2 linked regions of the Luteolibacter sp. LG18 genome follow. The protein of the gene in region 2 interacts with the protein of the main gene of each other region in a pairwise test. Links are inferred from orthologs where the notes say so. Each region holds a gene or a part of one and is shown on either strand. Other genes may lie near its edges.

Region 1 (7,483 bases), 730 kb from region 2 along the record:
GGTTGTTCGCGCCGGTGCAGTAAACCAAGGAGCAGGGACATTCCTGTCCCGTTCTTACTCTTCACTGAAGACGAAGAACGGGACAGGAATGTCCCTGCTCCCAGTCAATCGAATCAAGCCGCCGCGTAGCTCAGCTTGTCATCGGTATCGAGGTAGTCGAAGAGCGTGCTCTCCGCCGGATCGATTCCGACTTCGGCGCAGACGCCGACGAACCAATCCTTCTTCTCCGGATTGTCATACGGACGGAAGGCTTCGATGCCGTCCGACCAGCCTTTGACCTCTTCCGCGGACTTGGCCTGGCCGTTGGCCTCGATCCAGGCGGTGATCTCCTGGTCGCTGGCTCCGGATTCAAGGAGCTTCTTCACCTCGTCCGGGTTCACGCCCTTGAAGTCGAAGAGCATCATGTCGAGCGGACAGGCGAAGTGGTATTCGCCGACGGTGCCGGCGATGGAGGCGCGGCCCTTGTCGATGGCGCGGGCGAGAATCACGTAGCCGCCGAGGCGGGTGCGCGGGCTGCGGGGAGCTTCCTTGGTCAGGTCTTTGGCTGCACTCATGGTCGTTTCGTTGGTTAAGTGGGAGTCTGACTGTCGCGACGATCGTTCGGATCGCCACCGAGAGATTGGCTACACCTGTCGCTTTGTCAACGGATGTCGCGAAAAATCGCTCGGATTTTTCGTCACCGGCGGTAGCGTCGCGCCATGATGAGCCCTGCCGACATGGATCCCCGCGTGAAGCGGACCCGGCAGATGCTGTACGCGGCCTTCATGGAACTGCTGGCCGAGAAGGGCTTCGAGGCGATCACGGTGGCGGACATCACCAAGCGCTCGACGCTCCACCGCGCCACTTTCTACGGCCACTTCACCGACAAGTTCGCGCTGCTGGAGGCGAAGATCGGCGACGATTTCCAGGAGATGCTCGATTCCCGGCTGGCCAACGCCAGCAACTGCCAGGAGGGCCTGCGCCAGCTCATCCTCGCGGTGTGCGATTTCTTCTCACGGGTGGCGGCCGGCTGCCAGAAGCACCAGCGCCAGTTCGACCCGATCATGGAAACGCGAATCAAGACGATGGTGCGGGACTTCCTGCTGGCCGGTCCGCTACAGAAGCATGGCGCGAGCGCCGATACCCAGCTCCGCGCCACCATGGCGAGCTGGTCGATCTGCGGCGCGGCCCTGGAATGGAGCCGCCATCCGCAAAGCACCACCGAGGAGCTCGCGAAGGCGATGCTACCCCGCGTGGTCTTCACGCTGCACGGGGAGTAATGCTGGCTGGGAGCAGGGACATTCCTGTCCCGTTTTCCGAAAATTTGCCAGCGAAGCTGGGTGGCTTTTGAAAAACGGGACAGGAATGTCCCTGCTCCCAGCTATTTTTTCCGACAAAGGCACCCGGCCTCATGATCGTTCACCATGCCGGTGGCCTGCATGAAGGCATACATCGTGGTCGACCCCACGAAGTTGAACCCCGCCTTCCGCAAGGCCTTGCTCATGGCATCGGATTCGGGCGAGGTCGCTTTCATGTCCTCGCGGGACCGCACCTTCTGCTCACGCGGTTTCCCGCCGATGAAACTCCACAGCCACTTCACCACATCCCCTTCCCTCTCCCGCAGCGCGATCCATGCACGCGCGTTCTGGCGAAACGCCTCGATCTTGCCGCGATGGCGGATGATGCCGGGATCGAGCACCAGCTTCTCCAGCTCGGCGTCGGTCATCTTCGCGACCTTCGCGATCTCGAACTGATGGAACACCTTGCGGTAGTGCTCGCGCTTCTGGAGCACGGTCCACCAGGAGAGGCCCGCCTGAGCGCCTTCCAGGCAGATCATTTCGAAAAGATGGCGCTCGTCCCGCGACGGCACGCCCCACTCGGTATCGTGGTATTCGACATAGAGCGGCTTGTCCACGGGCACCCAGAAACAGCGCTTCGGTTCCATGCCGCGAGCATGGCGATCAGGGCGATTCGAGCAACCGATAACCAATCCCCGGCTCGTTGCGGATGATGAGTTTGTCGCCGAGCTTCTTCCGGAGATGGTTGGTGTAAACGCGCAGGTAGTGCGATTGCCCGTCGCCCTGCGGTCCCCAGACCTCGCGGAGGATCTGGCGCTGGGTGACGATCTTTCCGGCATGCCGGGCGAGCACGCGCAGGAACGCGAACTCGGTGGGAGTGAGCTTCATCGGCACGCCCGCCAGCTCGGCCTCGTGCCGGTCCTGGTGCATGACCAGCGGGCCGACGGTGATCTCAGGCGACTCGGTGGATTGGCGGCGACGCTGGATGACGGTGAGCCGCGCCAGCAGCTCGGCGGTGCCGAAGGGCTTCGTCACGTAGTCATCGGCCCCGTGTTCCAGCGCGGCGACCTTGGTGTCCTCCTGATCGCGGACGGACAGGATCAACACCGGCACGTCGCTCCAACCGCGCAGCTCCTTGAGCACCTCCAGCCCGTCCATGTCCGGCAGTCCGAGATCGAGCAGCACCACCTCCGGACGAGCGAACGCCGCCTCCTGCAAGCCGAGCCTGCCGTTCTCCGCCTCCTTCACCGTGTAGCCACGCGATTCCAAGGCCAGCCGTAGCAGGCGGCGGATCTGGATTTCGTCATCGATGATGAGGGCGGTCATGAGGAGGCTGAAGACCCTTTGAAGGTTTCAGAAACAAGGACGGCAATGTCCTGGCTCCCAGGATCCATGAATTCGGCGGCCATGGCGATTTCGAAGACCGCGCCGCCGGAGGGATGATTCCACGCCGTGATGTCGCCGCCAAGCGCACGGATGAAGCCGCGTGCGATCGAAAGGCCGAGGCCGGTGCCTCCCGCGGGAGAACCCGGCGCGCGGTAGAACTTCCCGAACACCCGCGATTCCTCGCCGACAGGCAGCCCCTTGCCGTGGTCTCGCACGCTGAGATGAAAGCGGCCCTCCGCGTGGCGGGCGGAAACCTCGATGGGCGTGCCCGCTGGCGTGTAGACGGCGGCGTTGTGAAGGATGTTCGCCAGGGCCTGCACCACCAGCGCGTGGTCGGTTTTCACGAACGGGAAATCCTCCGGCAGATGCAGCTCCACCGGATGGGCTTTCAGAAGGTCGCCCACGGCAAAGGTCGCTTCATCCACCATCTCCACCACATCGGTCCATTCGAGCTGCGGCTCCACCACCTGCGATTCGAGTCGCGTCATTTGCAACAGCCCGTCCACCAGCCGCTGGAGCCGCTTGGTCGCGGTATCGATTTCCGAGATATACGGATCGCTCGTCGGCCCGCCGATGCCCTCCACCGCGGCCCGGATCACCGCCAACGGGGTTTTCAGCTCATGCGAAACGCTGTCGAGCAAGGTGCGGCGCAGGCGCTCGGATTTCTCGATCAGCTCCGCCTGGTTCACCGCCTGGATGAAGTGCTCCTTTTCCAGAACCAGCGCGAGCTGGAGCGCGAAGGCCTCGATGGCCTGCCGCCGCACGAAATCGAGCGCGCCCTCGCGGGTCTTCACGCCGAGCACGCCCATCGTCGAGGTCGCCGTCTGGAGTGGAAACCAGGTGGCCTGCGATTGCGGCAGGGTGTCGGTGAAACGCCCGGCGGTCTGTTTGTTACCATACGCCCAGGCCGCCACGCCGAACTCCTGCTCCTCCGGCACGAAGGTGCTCGCGGGATGGACCTCGGACGGCAGCGTGTGGTCGAGCCGCCGCACCACCAGCGCGGTGTCCGCATCGAGCACGGAATCGATGATCCGCAGCGCCTCGGCCAGGCCCTTGCCGGTTTCCGGTGCGAGCGCCGCGCTCTGGGTGACCCGCAGCAGCGCGTCCGTCTCCATCTGCCGCCGCCGCTCGGCGATCTCGCGTTTCTTCAAGCGCGCGGTAAGATGGCCCATGGCGGTGGCCACGGCAAAAAACAGCACCAGCATCACCACGTCCTCCGGCTTCTGGACCTGAAGGGTGAAGCGCGGCGGAATGAAAAAGTAGTTCCACGCCAGCGCGCACAACGCCGCCATCAGCAGCACCGCGCCGCGCGAATAACGCAGCGCCGCGATCACGATCCCGAAGAGGAACACCAGCGCGGGCATGGTGTAGCCGCCGATCGAGCGCAGGCCCCAACACGCCGCCGTGAGCATGGCGGTACCGAGCAACACCTTGCCATATTCCACCGCGGCATGAACCGGCGGGGCCTTCGGAGCCTTCGCGGCGGCAGGCGGGCGCCCCACCAATGGCCTCACCACGCACACATCGATGTCGCCGCTGCCGGCAATGAGCTGGTCGGCGAGCGAGGCTTTCCAACGCGAGCGTTTGTCCGGCTTGCCGACGATGATCTGGGAAACGTTCCGTTCGCGGGCCACCTGCAACAGCGTGGCCGCGATGTCGTCGCCGGTGGCATGCACCACCTCGCCGCCGAGCTTCCGCGCCAGATTGAGTCCACGCGCGAGCAGGTCCTGCTGCTGCGGCGTGAGCGGCTGGGTGCGCTCCACCCACACCGCCAGCCACGGACACCCGAGCCGGCCCGAGGCGCGGCGGGCCCAGCGAATCAGGCTTTCCGAGTACGGCGAGGGGCCCACGCCGACCATCAACCGCGCGTTCGTCTTCCACGGGCTGCTCACCCGTCGCGCACGGCGGATGTCCTCGAGATCGCGGTCCACCCGCTCCGCGGTGAAACGCAGCGCGAGCTCGCGCAGGGCCGTTAGATTGCCCTCACGGAAAAATCCATCGGCCGCGGCCTGCGCGCGCTCGCCGAGGTAGACCTTCCCCTCGGCGAGGCGCTGCATCAGCTTCTCCACGCTGAGGTCCACGAGCTGGATCTCGTGCGCGCGGTCGAGCATCGAGTCCGGCACCGTTTCCATCACCGCCACGCCGGTGATCTGACGCACGATGTCCACCTGGCTCTCGATGTGCTGGACGTTGACGGTGGTGCAGACATCGATCCCGGCGTCCAGCAATTCGATGACGTCCTGGTAGCGCTTGCGGTGGCGGGTGCCTGGCGCGTTGGTGTGCGCCAGCTCGTCCACCAGCAGCAGGTCCGGGCGGCGGGCCAGCGCGGCATCGAGATCGAACTCCTCCAACAGGTGGCCGCCGTGGGAGAGCTTCTTGCGCGGCATCACCTCCAGCCCGTCGAGCAAGGCCTCGGTCTCCACGCGGCCGTGGGTTTCCACCACGCCCACCAGCACCTCCAGTCCTTCCTTCCGACGCTGGCGCGCGGCGAGCAGCATCGCGTAGGTTTTCCCCACTCCCGGGCACATCCCGAGGAACAGGAACAAGCGGCCGCGCTTGCCCTGGTTTTCCTCACGCTGGACCTGCGCGAGCAGCGCATCGGGATCGGGACGGCCATCAGGGAGCAAGGACATTCCTGTCCTTGTGTCTGAAGGGTCATCTGAACGGAAAACCTTCATCTCAAGGTATTCAAAGCCTCCCTCACGCAATCTGATTCATGGAGCACGTATTGCCCGGCACTAAGACGCGCTTTGACCGGATTCCGTCGGATGTAGCGGGCGCAGTTCCAAAAATGCTCCGAATCACGAATCAAGCGGTCGTAGTAATTGGCCTGCCAAAGCTCCCCGGAACGAGCCAACGCCACGTTCACTCTCCGCGATGACGCTCCCTTCCAAATCTTCACCAAGCCCTCAAGGGTCTCAGCCGTTCCAATCGACGCCAGAACATGAAGATGATTCGGCATGATCACGAAGGAGTGCTGGGTATAGCGCTCCTGATCCTTGGTGAGCAGCACCTTCCTCAAGGCTGAGGCTGCTGCCGGTCGCCCCAACAGGCACTCGCCCTCCCCTCCATCCAGCCATCGCTCGATCAGATTTGAAAAGCGGGTGTGGTATTCCCGCTCTTCATCCTCGGTCCACGGTTTCGGATGCATCTCCAACCAGACGACCCGCTCCTCCTTCCACTTCTCCAACTTGGATTGGGGAATCGAGTCCGCCAGCCGGAAGGTCAGGAAGAATGTGGAATGGTCTTGCTGCCAATGCGGCAGATGGACTCCGTGTCTGGCGATTTCCTCGTTCGGATTCCAGAATTTGGGAGTGGTTTCCATGAAGCGTGCGGAACCATTCATAACGTTTTTCCAACAGAAGAACAGGGACAAGAATGTCCCTGCTCCCTGGGGCTCACTCCTTGATCTCGTCGAGAGCCAAATTGAGCCGCACGAGCGGAATGCGCTCGCCGCCGACCAAGCGCGAGGGATGCGGTTCAGTGAGTTTGGAAACGAGCAGCTTCACCTTCTCCATCCCCGCCCCGGAGAGCTTCCGTACCGACACCACGCGGTCGAGTTGCGCGTTCGCCTCGTCCGGGGTGATCCATGGACCACCATCTTCGGCGGTGGACTCATTGGCGGCATGGAAATAGCCCGGCCCGCTCTGGGTCTTTGCGAGCAACTCCACTCCGGCCACCTTCTCATCCGGAATCGAGAGGCCATCCCGATGCTTCCATTGCACCAAGCCGATCGCCACCAACGCGATGGCGACGGCGAGAACAACGGCGAGTTTGAGACGGATCGGGTTCATGGTGTGTGGCGGTTAGAGGTTATCGAGAGCCAGGTTCAGCTTCAGCACGTTCACTCCGGGGTCCCCCAGCAAGCCAAGGTCCTCCGTATCCGTGTTCGCCGCAACCAGTTCACGGACTTTTTCCGCGGGCAGGTTGCGGGCCTTGGCGACCCGGGCGACCTGGAGCGCGGCATTGGCCGGACTGATGTGGGGATCGAGGCCGCTGGCGGACGCGGTGACCGCATCGGCCGGAACGGGCTGGTCAGCGGCCAAACCATTGGCGGCCCGATACGAAGCCACGCGCTCCTGGATCTGATCGGCCAGCTTCCGCGAGGTGGGCCCGAGGTTGCTGCCGCTGGAGGCGGAGGCGTCATAGCCATTGCCCGCGGCGGACGGACGGGATTGGAAGTATTTCTCCCCGCTGAAGCTCTGGCCGAGCAGGGCGGAACCGCGGAAGGTGCCGTCCTTGTCCACGATCAGGCTGCCGTCCGCCTTCGCCTTGAAGCAGAGGCGGGAGATGCCGGTGACGGCGGCGGGATAGAGCCCGCAGCAGACCACGGCGAGCACGGCGGTGGAGACGATGGCGCCACGGAGTTCGGAAACGATGGCTTTCATGATCAGGCGAAGTGAAGGGTGGTGATGAGAAGGTCGATGGCCTTGATGCCGACAAAGGGCACCACTAGGCCGCCGAGTCCGTAGACGAGAAGATTCCGGCGCAGCACGGCGGCTGCGCCCATGGCCTTGTAAGGCACACCTTTCAGCGCCAGAGGAATGAGCGCGATGATGACGAGCGCGTTGAAGATCACGGCGCTGAGGATAGCGCTCTGTGGCGAAACCAGGCCCATGATGTTGAGCGGCGAGATCGCGGGGAAGGTCACCATCAGCATCGCGGGAATGATCGCGAAGTACTTCGCCACGTCATTGGCTATGGAGAAGGTCGTCAGCGAGCCGCGGGTCATGAGGAGCTGTTTTCCGATCTCCACGATCTCGATGAGCTTGGTCGGATTGCTGTCGAGATCGACCATGTTGCCCGCCTCGCGCGCGGCC
Region 2 (4,014 bases):
CGGCGATCGCCTTGGCGGCGCGCTCGACGGCTTCCTCGAGCACGTCGATGAGCTGCACGTTGTCGCCCGAGCGGGTCTTCATCACCTTGCGGTCCTCGCCGAGGATCGAGCCGAAGGCCACGTGGCGGTAGTCGTGCTTCTTGCCCCAGCGTTCGGCGGCGTCGAAGATCTGGCGGAAGTGCAGCGACTGCGGCACGCCCACGACGTACCAGACATGGTCGGCCTTCCAGGTGTCGACGCGATATTCCAGCGTCGCGAGGTCGGTGGTGGCGTAGAGGAAACCGCCGTCCGCCTTGCGGATGATCGCCGGGTTGTCCGTCCAGCCATCCTCTTTGTGGACGCGGAAGGGGTCCTGCTCGTCCGGCACGTTGCCCGAGGCGAAAATGCAGGTCGCGCCATCGCTCACGCGGGCGATGCCCTTTTCCACGAACTCGTCGACGAGGCCGCCCAGGCGGTCGTTGTAGAAACTCTCGCCCAGCCAGTGGTCGAAGGTGACGTCGAGGCGGTCGTAGATCTTCTGGAGACCCTGCTTGGAGACCTCGATGCAGCGGTGCCAGATCGCCTGGTTCTCCTCGTCACCGGCCTGGAGCTTCACCAGTTCCAGCTTGCAGGCATCGAGCACGGCGGGATCGGCCTTGGTCATGGCGTTCACCTCGCGGTAAACGCGCAGCAGCTCGGCGATCGGGTCGGTCACGATCGCGGTGTTGTCCAGCAGGTGCTTCCACCCGTAGATGATCATGCCGAACTGGGTGCCCCAGTCGCCGATGTGGTTGTCGGTGATGACATTGAAGCCCAGGAAGCGGGCGATGCGGGAAAGCGCGTCACCGATGATGGTGGAGCGGATGTGGCCCACGTGCATCGGCTTCGCCACGTTCGGCGCGGAGAAGTCGACCACCACCGTGCGGCCCGCGCCGACGTCCGGCACGCCCAGCTTGGCATCGCCCAGCAGGCGGGTGACCGCCGCGGCATAGGCCTCCGGCAGGATGCGGAAATTCAGGAAACCGGGGCCGGCGATCTCGGCGGTGGCCAGTCCGGCCAGGTCCACGCGGTCGATGATCTCCTGGGCCAGCGCGCGCGGGTTCGTCTTGCGCTGCTTGGCCAGCACCATCGCGGCATTCGACTGGTAATCGCCGAAGCGGAGGTCGGTGGCGGCGGTGACGGGCGTGGCGGCGGCCTCGCCGATCACGGCGGCGACGGCGGCGGAGAGGCGGGATTCGAGGTCCTGCTGGAAGGTCATGGCGGTGGAACGCGCGGCGTATCAGTTGCCTGGCGCGGCCACACGGGACGATTTTGGATCGAGAATGGCGAGTATTTCCTCGCGTGAATCCGCGGCGGCGATCTGGCGGCGGATTTCGCCGTTGGTGAACATCTTCGCGATCGCCGCGAGCGTCCGCAGGTGGAGGTGATACTCCTTCCGCGGCACGATGAAGAGGAACACGAAGTGGACCGGAGCCCCGTCCAAGGCTTCGAAATCGATGCCCTCCTTCGAGCGGCCCAGCACCGCGATCACCCGGTCGATGTTGTCCGAGAAGGCGTGGGGAATGGCCACTCCGGCGCCGATGCCGGTGCTCACCAGCTCCTCCCGCACCTTCAGCGAGGCCAGAGCCTCCTCATGCAGCGGGCCATCCAGCATCCCGATGTCCCGCAGGTGGTCCACCAGCTCCACGATCGAGGGCCAGTGCCCATCCGCCCTCATTTCGGGCAGGATTTGATCGGTGGAGATGAGCTGGCTCAATTTCATGAACGAGGAGGAGAAGACGCGATGATGCGTTTGGGAGGTCGGCGATTACCGATGTGATCCAGCCTTGGCAAGCGGATTCGCGGGGCGGGAAGGATGCCTTGTTTGCTGGAGCTTTGCAACTTGCCGCATCATGGCTGCCTCCGGTAGCGTTGCGACATGGTTCGTACCGCTTGCCGTTTCCTCGCCGTGGTGTCCGCATGCACCGTGTTGACCCAATGTGGTGGCCCGATGGGCACCGGCAACATGGGCGGTCCCACCCCCGCCGAACGCTCCGCGAAGATCGCCGCCGAACCGACCGGGGACTTCTATTACGGCCGCCGCTACTACGTCCACAAGACCCGCTTCTGGGGCTACCTGCGCAAGCCTCACGACTCCTGGAGCCGCGCCAAGCTGGTCGTCTTCCAGGAAGCCGTGAAGACCAATCCGGACCGCCTGCCGGAGAATGGCCCGGACGGTCAGCGCTACGGCTTCGACAACAACTACGACTATCGCATCCGTGGCAGCTACACCGGCCGCCAGGTGTATGAGCCGAACAGCAACCAGTTCCTGCCGGAATTCCGCCTCACCGGCTACGAGGTGGTCGACCGCAATCCCGGCTGGCTGTTCCGCCCGGATGACCGTTACGAGCCCACCCGGATCACGCTCGTTCCGCGCTGATTCCTAGCAGCTTCCCTTCCGAGCTTCCTCCCCCCCCCATGGAAATCCGCTCCTTCCCCCGCCAACCACGCGACAATCCGGAGAACGGTCCCGCGGGGAATGCCGAAGCCCGGCCGTATGCGGTGCCCGATGGTCCCCGGACCCGGGTCCGCAGTCGCCGTCGCGTCAAGCGGGAGAATCGCCGCAAACTCCTGCTTCTGAGAACCATCGTGCTGGTCGCCCTGGCCGGGGTAGTCCTGGTGGGGGTGATCGGGGTCGGCATCCTCAAGGAAAAAGAGGCGGGCGGAGAGGGGTGGAAGGACCCCGATGCGGCGTTTCGCGGCCTTCATGCCGCCGGGACCAAAATGGAGATCCCGGTACCCACCAGCGAGGAGGCGGAAGCCTTGGTCCGCAAGGTGCTCGCGATGCGCTCGGCGGACGAATTCCAAGGGCATGTCCGCCTCCGCGGCATGAGCGAGGCCGAGGCCGTGGAGTTTCTCACCACCCTTCCCGAGCGGGAAGGAAAGATCCGCAGCCTGCTCTGGCAGGGTTCCCAGAACGCCAATGGCCTCCAGATCGAAGGGGTGGTGGTGCAGTTCGCCAAGGAGGGGCGTCCGCTCCGGATGGCCTTGCTTACGCCGGATGGCGCCGGGCATTGGCAGCTCGATCTCGCGTCATTTGCCTGGCACAATGACGTCGATTGGCAGGATTTTTACGACGGGCGCGCCCGTGTGGCGGACTATCGCCTGTTGGTGGCCAAGGATTCCTACTACAATGGCGGCTACGCCGATGAAAAGGCGTGGAGTTGCTACGGCATCAGCCATCCCGGCTCGGATCTGGTGATGATGGCCTACTGCCCGCGAAGCGGAGCGGAGGATGTCTCCCTGCACCGAATCCTGAAGGACAAGAAAGGATCGCGTGTGACCCTGCGCTTGGAGCGGACGGGTGATGGAAACAACCGCCAAGCCGAAATCCGTTCGGTGCTGGCGGAGGACTGGGTGGTCACGGACGCCCCGTTCGACGGGAGCTCCCGGTTGGGAGTCCCGTCGTCCGGTGAATGACGGGGGGCGGAATCAACCGCCGTAGGAGGACTCCACGCGGGAGGCCACGTCGCGGTAGCCGTAGTCGACCTCGTAGATCTGCTTGAAGCATTCCAAGGCGGCGACCTTGTCGCCCATGTCGGCGTGGATCACGCCCTTTTCGTAGAGGACTTCCTTCTTGGTGTTGTCCATCGCGTGCAGGTCGGCGAGCGCGTCGCTGAGCTGCTTGATGGAAAGGTCGAACATGTTCTTCGCCTTGAACGTGCGGCCCAGCAGCAGCAGCACCTTGGTGCGGATGTGCGGGTTGCGGGTCGCCTGCTGGAGGTGCGGGATCGCGCCGGTGTAGTCGCCGGCGTTGTAGAGCGCCTGGCCGAGGTCGAAGCGGAGCTGCGGGTCGGTCGGATTCTGGTCCACGCGGCGCTTGGTCTCCTCCACCTGTTCGGCGAGGCGGGCGGCCTTCCGTTCCTGGAGCTGGGCCTGGAGATCGGCATTGTCCGGATCGAGGGCCGCGGCGTCCTCAAGGGCGCGCATGTGGGCCTCGTTGGCCCGGTCGTTCATCTGGGAAGCCTTGTTCTGGAGCGCCACGTCACCGTTGCT

What was found. Proteins that work in one complex are often made in the same cells at the same time.
Region 1: the proteins of llg_RS11950 (region 2) and llg_RS09070 interact in binary tests that used the Escherichia coli proteins (3 or more experiments, as listed by UniProt). The link is inferred for Luteolibacter sp. LG18 from one-to-one orthologs.

What each region holds. Positions count from the first base shown.
Region 1 is NZ_AP024600.1:2,169,259-2,176,741, reverse strand. Bases 2,400-5,663 are described here. They hold llg_RS09070 (sensor histidine kinase KdpD), read right to left. Parts: upstream 5,297-5,663; coding sequence 2,600-5,296; downstream 2,400-2,599. Other genes in these bases: llg_RS09065 (transposase), read right to left, coding at 5,338-5,663; llg_RS09075 (response regulator transcription factor), read right to left, coding at 2,400-2,603. In the rest of the region: cls (cardiolipin synthase), read left to right, coding at 1-23; llg_RS09090 (DUF5069 domain-containing protein), read right to left, coding at 114-554; llg_RS09085 (TetR/AcrR family transcriptional regulator), read left to right, coding at 699-1,259; llg_RS09080 (DNA-3-methyladenine glycosylase I), read right to left, coding at 1,361-1,924; more of llg_RS09075, read right to left, coding at 1,941-2,399; more of llg_RS09065, read right to left, coding at 5,664-6,039; llg_RS09060 (potassium-transporting ATPase subunit C), read right to left, coding at 6,062-6,457; kdpC (K(+)-transporting ATPase subunit C), read right to left, coding at 6,470-7,051; potassium-transporting ATPase subunit KdpB, read right to left, coding at 7,054-7,483. UniProt on the Escherichia coli protein: Member of the two-component regulatory system KdpD/KdpE involved in the regulation of the kdp operon. KdpD may function as a membrane-associated protein kinase that phosphorylates KdpE in response to environmental signals.
Region 2 is NZ_AP024600.1:2,906,002-2,910,015, forward strand. What follows is about bases 1-2,768. They hold llg_RS11950 (PTS sugar transporter subunit IIA), read right to left. Parts: upstream 1,742-2,768; coding sequence 1,259-1,741; downstream 1-1,258. Other genes in these bases: argS (arginine--tRNA ligase), read right to left, coding at 1-1,237; llg_RS11955 (hypothetical protein), read left to right, coding at 1,898-2,398; llg_RS11960 (hypothetical protein), read left to right, coding at 2,437-2,768. Also shown: more of llg_RS11960, read left to right, coding at 2,769-3,438; llg_RS11965 (tetratricopeptide repeat protein), read right to left, coding at 3,451-4,014. UniProt on the Escherichia coli protein: Seems to have a role in regulating nitrogen assimilation.